DNA from 2 places in the Sphingobium sp. LMA1-1-1.1 genome. Region 1 is predicted to be linked to the other one. Evidence: predicted binding sites of a transcription regulator. Region 1 holds the regulator's gene; the other holds the start of a gene.
What was found. Region 1 encodes LexA, which represses DNA repair genes until DNA is damaged. Its sites were predicted from a motif close to GTTCCNCNCTTGTTCT; they were not measured.
Positions count from the first base shown of each region.

Region 2: the regulator LexA is predicted to act here: its motif matches at 3,587-3,602, upstream of MRBLMA1_RS00375 (ImuA family protein).

Region 1 is NZ_JBEGHS010000023.1:14,341-19,378, forward strand. It holds gene moaC (cyclic pyranopterin monophosphate synthase MoaC) at 1-202, shown strand, start outside; gene glp (gephyrin-like molybdotransferase Glp) at 199-1,380, shown strand; gene MRBLMA1_RS11620 (hypothetical protein) at 1,442-1,600, opposite strand; gene lexA (transcriptional repressor LexA) at 1,755-2,441, shown strand; gene MRBLMA1_RS11630 (ComEC/Rec2 family competence protein) at 2,432-4,522, opposite strand; gene gltX (glutamate--tRNA ligase) at 4,622-5,038, shown strand, end outside.
Region 2 is NZ_JBEGHS010000001.1:61,149-66,186, forward strand. It holds gene MRBLMA1_RS00365 (alpha-amylase family glycosyl hydrolase) at 124-1,728, opposite strand; gene MRBLMA1_RS00370 (Na+/H+ antiporter) at 1,868-3,451, shown strand; gene MRBLMA1_RS00375 (ImuA family protein) at 3,608-4,498, shown strand; gene MRBLMA1_RS00380 (Y-family DNA polymerase) at 4,395-5,038, shown strand, end outside.

The DNA of each region.
Region 1 (5,038 bases):
GTCCGTGACGGCGACTGCGAAGACGGCCGGACAGACCGGCGTGGAAATGGAGGCGCTGACCGCCGCCTCGGTCGCGTTGCTGACGGTCTATGACATGGCGAAGGCGCTGGACAAGGGCATGATCATCAGCAACGTGCGGCTGCTGGCCAAGAGCGGCGGCAAGTCCGGCGACTGGACAGCCAGGGAAGATGGCGCGGTATGAGCCTGCTTCCCGTTGCGGAGGCGCAGAACCGCCTGATGGCGCTGGCAAGGCCGCTGCCGACGGATCACGCGCCTGTAGCCGCCTGCGCCGGGCGCTGGCTGACGGAAGATGTCGCAGCACTGCGCGAGCAGCCCTGGGCCGACCTTTCTGCGATGGACGGCTATGCCGTTCGCGCCGCCGAATCGCCGGGGCCATGGCAGGTGGTTGGCGAAAGCGCGGCGGGTGGGACGCTGCCTGCACCGCTCGAACCCGGCCAGGCTTGCCGCATCTTCACCGGAGCGCCCTTGCCGCCGGGCGCAGACGCGATATTGATCCAGGAAAATGCTGCCCGCGAAGGAAATGAGCTGCGCGGGCTCGAAGAGGCTCTGGCGGCGGGCCGCCATGTCCGCTCGGCCGGTTCCGATTTCCGCAAGGACGATCTCCTGCTGACGGCCGGCAGCGCGCTTGGCCCCGCGCAGATCGCGCTTGCCGTAGTGGCGGGGCATGGCGCACTGCCCGTTTCCCGCCGGGCGCGGGTCGCGTTGATCTCCACCGGCAATGAACTGGTGCCGCCCGGCGCGTCGACGCAGCCAGGCCAGCTTCCGTCATCTAACGCACCTATGCTGGCAGCCCTGCTTGCGAGCCTCCCCTGCGACATCATCGACCTGGGGATCGTGCGAGATGATCTGCCCGGCATGGCCCAGGCCTTTGCCCGTGCCGCCGATGCCGACATCATCGTTTCGACCGGCGGCGCGTCGGTCGGCGACCATGATGTGGTCCGTCCAGCCTTCGCCCAGGCTGGCGGCTCGCTCGATTTCTGGAAAATTCGCATGCGGCCGGGCAAGCCGCTGATGGCAGGGACATTGGATTCCGCCATTTTCCTGGGCCTGCCGGGCAATCCGGTATCAGCCTTCGTAACCGCGACGCTGTTCCTGCTGCCGCTGGTCCGCCACATGATGGGCGCGGCATCGCCCCTGCCGCGCACCGCGGTCGCGACATTGGCAGCATCGCTACCCGCCACGGGGGAACGGGACGACTATCTTCGCGCCTTCCGCACCGAAGCCGGCATCGTTTCGGTGACGTCGCAGGACAGCGCCGCCACCGCCGCCCTGGCCATGGCGGACTGCCTCATCCTGCGTCCCGGAGGCTCCGCTCCGGTGGCGGCAGGCGATCCCGTCACGGTGCTTCCCCTAATATAAGGGCCTTGCATAAGGAAAGGGGTCGCCATGCGACCCCTTCCAGTGCGAAGCTGATGAATGTTCAGCGCTGCTGCTTGCCGGGCGACTTGTCCTGACGGCGCTCATCACCCATTTGGCCCTGCCGGTCTTCCTGCTGTTGCTGGCGTCCACCCTGATTGGCACGGTCGCCGCCCTGCTGATCGCGACGTTGATCGCCGCCCTGGTTGTTCTGGTTGGCCATCTTACTCTCCTATTCACCTTCTTCGGCGAAGGCAGGCTTGAAAACGGCCCGGCGGCCGGCACGTTCCCTTAAACGCGGCGAACCGTTAGGCGCTTGACTTGCCCCGTTCCGTTTCCTATGCGTTCCCTATCCGTTCCAAAGAAGGGCAGGCGAAATGTTGACACCCAAGCAACAGGAATTGCTGAGCTTCATTCAGATCCGGCTGGAAGAGGGAGGCGTATCTCCTTCTTTCGAGGAGATGAAGGAAGCGCTGGACCTGCGGTCGAAATCCGGCATCCATCGCCTGATCAATGCGCTGGAGGAGCGCGGCTTCATCCGCCGCCTGCCCAATCGTGCCCGCGCTCTTGAAGTGCTCAAGCTGCCCGATGCCATGCATCGCGCGCCCAGGCTGGTCGTGCCTGCCAAGGCGCCGGTGACAACTGCTCCTGCCTTGAGCAAACCACCGATCGTCGCCAATGACATATTGGAGATTCCCCTGCATGGCCGCATCGCGGCCGGTGTTCCGATAGAGGCATTGGAGGGACAGAATATGCTCTCCGTACCCGCGGCGCTGCTTGGGACCGGGGATCATTATGCGCTGGAAGTCGCAGGGGACTCCATGGTCGAGGCAGGCATACTCGACGGCGATTTCGCGCTTATCCAGCGTACCGAAGTCGCGCGGGAGGGGCAGATTGTCGTCGCTCTGATCGATGAAAATGAAGCGACGCTCAAATATTTCCGGCGAGAGGGGCCCAAAGTCAGACTCGATCCTGCCAATAGTGCCTATGAACCGCAGATCTACGACCCGCGTCAGGTTCGCATTCAGGGCAAGTTGGCCGGGCTGCTGCGACGCTATAACTGACCGCCTCCGGATCGGCGCGGCCAAACGGAAGGTCGCGCAATCCACGGATGCCCGTCGTTCCGCATTTTCGCGCTGCGCACGGTACCATGGTCCAGATCGATGGCCAGCCCCCCGGTCTGAGCGAGGAATCGCCTATCCACCTTCAGCCAGCGAGGACGGCAGGCACCTGGCAGTCTACGGTCGCTGACGACGATATCGGCATTGGCGCAATCCCGCGCCAATATCGCATGGTCGATATTTACATTGCTCCGAGTGAGCAAAAGGTTCCACTTACGTCCCCCGCCCACCAGGCGGACGGCGCAGAGATCAAGCGAACAATGTGCCTGGGGCAACGTCGGCAGTGCTTCCAACGCGCCACCGTAACCAGCGCTTTCCGCCAGCATGTCGCGTGTGTAACTTCCGGCCCGTGCCCGCAGTATCGCCATGCCACTTGCGGTGCGAACCGCGACGTGGCGGCCATCGCTGCTGATCAATATGCCAGGCATCGGGGTCGCGAGGATCATGGTTACGCCTGCGGCAACGGGCATCAGGCCAGCCCAGCGCCAGTGACTCCGCCATAGGAGGCACCACAGCATGCCGAGCATCACGAGGCCGAAAACAGCGCCGGATTGGGCGGGCGTCAACATCACTGCCCAAGGGCTGGATGCTACGCCATGGGCCACCAGCAGCAGCAGATCCAACGCCCGCGCAGCAAGCCACCAGAAGGGCGCGCCCCACCCGCCCAGATCGAACAGCAAGGCCAGCGCTTCCAGCGGCATGACGACCAGAGTGGTAAGAGGTATCGCGACCAGATTGGCGACCGATCCCATCATGCCCGCCTTGTGGAAATGGAACAGAGCGATCGGCGCGAGCACCAGTTCGACCACCAGACCCGTAAGCAACATGCCCGCAAGACTGCGCCCCAGCCGGCGCCATGCCGCCTCGTCGCGCCCGGCTGCAAAGCGTCGGAAAGCGGGATGCTCGCCCAGTGAAACCAGAGCGACCACGGCGGCGAAGCTCATCTGGAAACTCGGTCCCATCAATGCTTCGGGCCATATGGCGAGCACGACCAGCGCCCCGGCCGCGACCAGGCGGAGGGTGATCGCATCCCGCCCCATCGCCAGTCCTCCGAGCACCAGCAGGGCAGCGATGCAGGACCGCACGGTCGGCACTTCGGCGCCGGTCAGGATCGTATAGCCGAGGCCGGCCAAAGCCCCACCGCCCGCCGCAAGGAGCATCAGCGGCCAATCGAGCGCTGCCCGGCGGCTGAGCGCCATCAGCCGCATCAGCAAAAAGATCACCACACCGATCAGTGCCGTCACATGCAGGCCGCTGATCGACAGGAGATGCGCAAGGCCGCTCCGCCGCATCGCCTCCGCATCGGCTTGCATGATCGCGCCCTGATCACCCGTGGCCAGGGCAGCGGCAATGCCGGCCCCCTGGCCGGGAACGCGCGTCAGAATGTGCTCGAACAAACGCGTTCTCAGGCGCGGACCTGTGGTGGCGGGCCGCAGGATCGTGATGGGCGGCAGCGCACGGCCCGTTGCGCCGATACCATCGAAATAGGCCCGGCGCGCAAAATCATAGCCACCCGGCAAGCTGGGCGGCGCTGGCGGCATCAGCCTGGTACGGACGGCCACGACGGCCCCCTCACCCAGTCCAGCCGGCGTCGAGGACTCGTCAAGATTGATGCGTACCAGGGCGGGCAGCGCCGGCATGCCGATCGGCCGGATCAAAAGCCGACTCATGTGCTGAGCAGGCAATCTATGAACGGATTGGACTTCTCCCTTCAGCGTGAGGACGACAGGGCGGGCCAGAGGAGGCGATCCCACCACCATGGCCTTGCCCCAGACCAGCAGGCAACCAGCGCAGGCCAGCAGGCTGCCAGCGACGAGCGCCTGACGCGTCCGGCCACCCGGTGGCAAAAGCAGCGCAGTGAAGGCGACTCCCAGCATCACGCAGCAGAAAGCAAGCCAATCCAGCCGGTTGGACAGAACGAACCAGGCGGCTATGCCCGCCGCCAATGCCACGGGGACCCAAAGCGGCAACCGCTCGCGCTCTTCCTCCAGCCACAGTTCCAGCGGGCGCCAGAGCGGCGCCATCCTCCCTCCAACCCAAGTGGCAACGGAGGTTTGTCGTGGCTCGAAAGCCATGCTAGGGGGCGTCGCGATCATGGATAGGTCGGGTGGATATCTGGGCAAATGTCAGGGAATGAAGCGGTGAGTGCTACGGGATTGAACAAGCAGGTAGTAACCCGTTTTGCGCCTTCGCCCACAGGTTTTCTTCACATTGGCGGCGCGCGCACCGCGCTGTTCAACTGGCTGTTCGCCCGCCACCACGGCGGCAAGTTCCTGCTGCGGATAGAGGATACCGACCGGACCCGTTCGACGGAGGAAGCGGTCGCCGCGATCTTCGATGGCCTGGAATGGCTCGGCCTGAGCGGGGATGAACCAGCAGTCTTCCAATTCGAACGCGCGCCGCGCCATGCCGAAGTGGCGAACCAGATGCTTGCGGCAGGCCATGCCTATCGCTGCTATGCGACGGCCGAGGAATTGGCCGAGCTGCGCGAACAGCAGCGTGCCGCCAGGCAGCCGATGCGCTATGACGGGCGCTGGCGT
Region 2 (5,038 bases), on a different contig from region 1:
CCGGCCAGGAAATTACGGAAAGCCGAAAGTTCGCGCGGCGATCTGATCTGGATTAAGAAAATATCCGCTTTCCGCATGTCTGTTGCGCGCCGACCGCTCGGTGCAGCATGAGGGCGATGGATATTATCGTGCCGGGGTGACGATCCTTGCAACCATGCCGGACGCCGCCGGGAAGAGCCGGTTTTCCACTCCGCCTGTCGTCAGCAGTGGCTGGCACGGCTCCTGGAGGGCCCAGGCGACTGGCTGGCTGCCGAGGTTGAAGGCGCAGAGCAGCCGTTCATCCTCATGCGCGCGTTCGAAAAGGAGCAGGTCATCGGGAGCGTCCCGGAAATGGATGGCGCCCGCCCGCAATGCAAGCGACCCGTTGCGCAGCGCCAGCACCCGTCGCGTCCAGTGCAGGAGGGAATCCGGCCGCGCCTCCTGCACGTCGACGGCAAGGGCGCGATGCGTTTCCCCCATTGGCAGCCACGGCCTGGCCTCGGAAAACCCCATATAGGGCGCATCGGACCGCCATGGCATCGGCGTTCGCGCGCCATCGCGGGATAGGGTCATCGGCCAGTTGGCGATGGCTTCGGGATCCTGCAGATCTTCGAAGGCGATGTTGACCTGCGGCAGCCCCAGCTCCTCGCCATAATAAAGGAAGATATTGCCGCGCAGACAGGCCAGCAGCAGTATCTTCATCCGGCAATAGGCTTCCGCATCCAAGCCCTTGGCCCAACGCGAGACGGCGCGGGGAGCATCGTGATTTTCGAACGCCCAACTTGGCCAGCCCGCATGAGTCTGGGCTGGCCATTTGACAAGCGCCGCCCTCAGGAAATCGGCGCTCAGGTCCGGCGCATAGAGAAAATCGAAGCCATAAGCGGTGTTCAGCCGGCTATTCCCCTGGGTGAAGGTCTTCATTTCGATGTCGCTGTTTTCGCCGCCGACTTCGGCCACGGTAAAGCGGTCTTCATATTCGTCGAAGACTTTCCGGACCTTTTCCAGAAACAGCGGAATGTCGGGATGGCTCTGGCTGTATTTCTTGATCTGGAAATCAAAGGGGCGCGTGCGGACCTTGCCGTCTTCGGGGGCGGGCGGGTTGTCGCGCAGTCCCGGGTCGTGCATCGAATGGTTGATCGCGTCGATACGAAAACCGTCGACGCCCCGGTCCAGCCAGAAGCGGATGATGTCGAACACGCTTTCCTGCACCTGAGGATGATGCAGGTGCAGTTGCGGCTGCTGCGTCAGGAACTGGTGCATATAATATTGGCCGCGCCGCGCATCCCAGGTCCAGGCCGGGCCTCCGAAAACCGACTGCCAGTTGTTGGGCGGCGTTCCATCCGGCTTTGGATCGGCCCAGACATACCAGTCCGCCCTGGCATTGTCGCGGCTTGAGCGGCTTTCGACGAACCAGGGGTGCTCATCGGACGTATGCGCCCAGACCTGATCGACGATGATGCGCAGGCCCAGTTCATGCGCCCGTGCCACCAGGGCGTCGAAATCCGCAAGCGTGCCGAAGATCGGGTCGACATCGCAATAGTCCGACACGTCATAGCCGAAATCGCGCATGGGGCTCTTGAAGAAGGGAGAAAGCCAGATGGCATCCACCCCAAGCGATGCGACATAGGGCAGATGCGCGGTGATGCCCGGAAGGTCGCCTATGCCGTCACCATTGGAATCGGCGAAGCTGCGGGGATAGATCTGGTAAATGGCGGCGCCGCGCCACCAGGGCAGTTTTTTCTCCGTCATGGGGCAGGACCACTCCACGCATTGATTGCATATATTGCCTTTCTGGATGGACTGTGGCGCTTTTCATAGGGGTCTTGATCGCCGCCCGCTTGGTCCGGGGTCCGCCAGCGGCTATCCAGCCCGCTTGGAAGAGGGAGATATGCACCCGATGGAGATGTTCGAACTGGTGATCGTGATGCTGCTGGCGATCATCGTCCTGCATTATGCGGCCAACAGGCTGGGCCTGCCGCCGGCCGTCGCGCTGCTGGCCGGGGGCGCGCTGTTCGCCTTTTTGCCGGGCTTGCCGGTGATCTCGCTCGACCCGCAACTGGTGCTCGTGATCTTCCTGCCGCCGCTGTTGATGGATGGCGCCTGGTTCATCGCGCTGCGGCACCTTCGGCGGCATATGTTCGGCATAATGGCGCTTGCCCTGGGGGCGGTGGTCTTCACCACGGTCGTCGTGGCCGTGGTTGCGCACTGGCTGGTGCCGGGCCTGCCCTGGGCAGCCTGCGCGGCCCTGGGCGCCATTGTCTCGCCGCCTGACGCCGTGTCCGCCCGCGCCGTGTTGCAGCGTGTCCATCTGCCCCGCCGCCTCTCCATCCTGCTGGAAGGGGAAAGCCTGTTCAACGACGCCACGGGGCTGGTGCTCTTCCGCTTCGCTATAGCTGCGGTAGCCACTGGCGCCTTCAGCATGGTCGACGCCTTGCAGAGCTTCGTCATCCTGGCCGCGGGCGGCGCGCTGATCGGCATCGCCGTCGGTGCGCTCTGGGTGCTGGCGGTCAAGCGGCTGGACGACAAATATCTGATGATCGCTTCCTCGCTGCTGGCGCCATGGGCATCCTATCTGCTGGCGGAATCCATCCATGTCTCGGGCGTGATCGCGACGGTCACCACCGGCCTTATCTGCGGCTGGTACCAGCATGTCGTCTTCCCTGCCATGGTCAGGATGAACGGCACGGCCTTCTGGGCGGTGATGATCTTCCTGATGGAGGCCTTTGTGTTCCTCCTCATCGGATCGTCGCTGCGCGACGTGATCGAACGCGTGGGCGGTTTCGGGGTGGTGCTGGACGAGATGGCATTGCCTGTCCTGGCGATCCTGGCGGCGCTGACCGTCGCCCGTTTCCTCTGGGTTTTCGGATCGGACGCGGTGATCGCCGGGCTGAGGGCGACCGGCCTGTGCGGTTATCGCCCTATGGGGTTCCGGGCGGCCACCATATTGAGCTGGGCGGGGATGCGCGGGGTGGTGACGCTGGCCGTGGCGCTCAGCGTCCCGGCGGACTTCCCCGGCCGCGACTTCATCCTGACGGCGTCTTTCGCTGTCATCATCGGCACCGTGCTGCTGCAGGGAACGACGCTGGGCGCCGTGATCCGGCTGGTGAAGCTGGAGGAACCGGAAAGCGACCGCCCGCGCATGACGATGAGCGAGGCCGAAGCCGCCATAGCACAGGCGCAGGTCGGCGTCGTGGAGCGGCACGCCTATGATGCGGAGGGCACGCTGCTTCATCCAAGGCTGCTCGAACGGTATCGGCGCCATGCCGAATTGTCGGCCGACTATGCCGGGCAAGAGGAACAGTTTTCGGAGACGCTCCACGCTCATTTCGATCTGGTGCTGAAGGCGATCGCCGCGGGTCGGGCGGAATTGCTGCGCCTCCACCGGACCGGAGAGATTGACGAAAAGACGCTTCAGGAACTGGAGCGCGACCTGGACCTGGAGGAACTGAGCGCTCTTTCGGCCAAGGCATGACCTGCCGGAGCCTGGCCTCATGGCATAGGGTGGGCACATTCCCATAAGCGCCGCGCGGCTGCATCGTCCGTCGCCCGCATCTTTCCGGCTCGTCCCTTGCGCGCCCGATTGACAGGACGCGTCATCGGGACGAAAAGAACAAATAGGGAACATTATATGGCTGAGTCGGTGAAGACCCTTGCTGCCCTCAGGCGGCATATCGCATCGCTGGAGAGCGTTCCAGCCGCGCAGCCGCATGCGCGCGTGGAAACCGGATATGCCCCGCTCGACCAGGCGCTGGATGGAGGTTTGGCGCGGGGCCGGGTGCATGAATTCTTCGCCGCGACGGAGGAAATGGCGGCGGCGGCAGGCCTGGCCTCCATCCTCGCGAGGTTGGCGGCAGGAGAAGCGCCTTTGCTCTGGCTGCGCACGGCGGCGGCCGGTCGATCCGGAGGGATGCTCTATGGCCCCGGATTGGCGGCATTGGGCATTGATCCGTCGCGGCTGCTGATCGGCATGATGGCCGATGATGCCATGCTGTTGCGGGCGGCGGTCGATGCGCTGCGTTGCCCCGCCTTGGGATCGCTGGTGGTGGAATTGCGCGGTCCGGCGCCTTTGCTCGACCTGACGGCCAGCCGACGGCTGGCGCTGGCGGCGGAGGCATCCGGCGTCACGGCCTTCATGCTGCGCGTGGGCGGCGACCCAGTGCCCAGCGCAGCGGACACGCGCTGGCGCGTGGCGGCGGCGCCCTCACCGACCTTGCCGGGAGGCGGGCCGGGAAGAAGCGCCTTCGACCTGTATCTGATGCGGCGGCGGGCGGGGCGGGATGGGCTTGGCTGGCGGCTGGTCTGGAACAATGGCCTGGGCATGTTTGAACAGAGTGGAGGTGGGCGCGATGAACGCCATGACCTTGGAAAGGGCGCTTGGGAACAGGATGCCTGGGAACGGAATGGCAGCGGGCAGGATGCAGGCGGAAAGGACGGCGCAGGACGAGATCGGCAGGCGCCGCTATCTGGCGCTGTGGTTCCCGTTCCTGCCGATCGACCGGCTGCGGATCGCGCGGCCTGATCTCTGGACGGCGCAGGGCGAAGGGCCGGGCGTCGTCGTTGAGCAGGTGCGCGGCGCGATGCGGCTCGCGACGCTCGACGCGGATGCCCTGGCACTGGGCCTGACGCCCGGCATGACGCTGGCCGATGCGCGTGCGCGCGAGCCCGATCTGCGCGTGTTCGATGCCGATCCCCATGGCGATCAGGATTGGCTGGAGCGGCTGTGCGACGGTTGCGCCCGCTATACGCCGGTGGCGGCGCTGGATTCGCCCTTCGGCCTGATGCTCGACATTACCGGCTGTGCGCATCTCTGGGGCGGTGAGGAGATGTTGGCGCGCGAAGCGACAAAACGGCTGGAGCGCCATGGCATGCGGGTGCGTCATGCCCTTGCCGGAACGGCGGAGGGTGCGCACGCCCTGTGCCGTTTTCCGGTCGGGGCGACGGCGGATGAGGATGCGGCGCTGCGACGCCTGCCGGTGGAGGCATTGCGGCTGGAGGAGGGAAGCGCGGTGGCGCTGCGTCGCGCGGGGCTTCGTACCGTGGGCGATCTGGCAGCGCGACC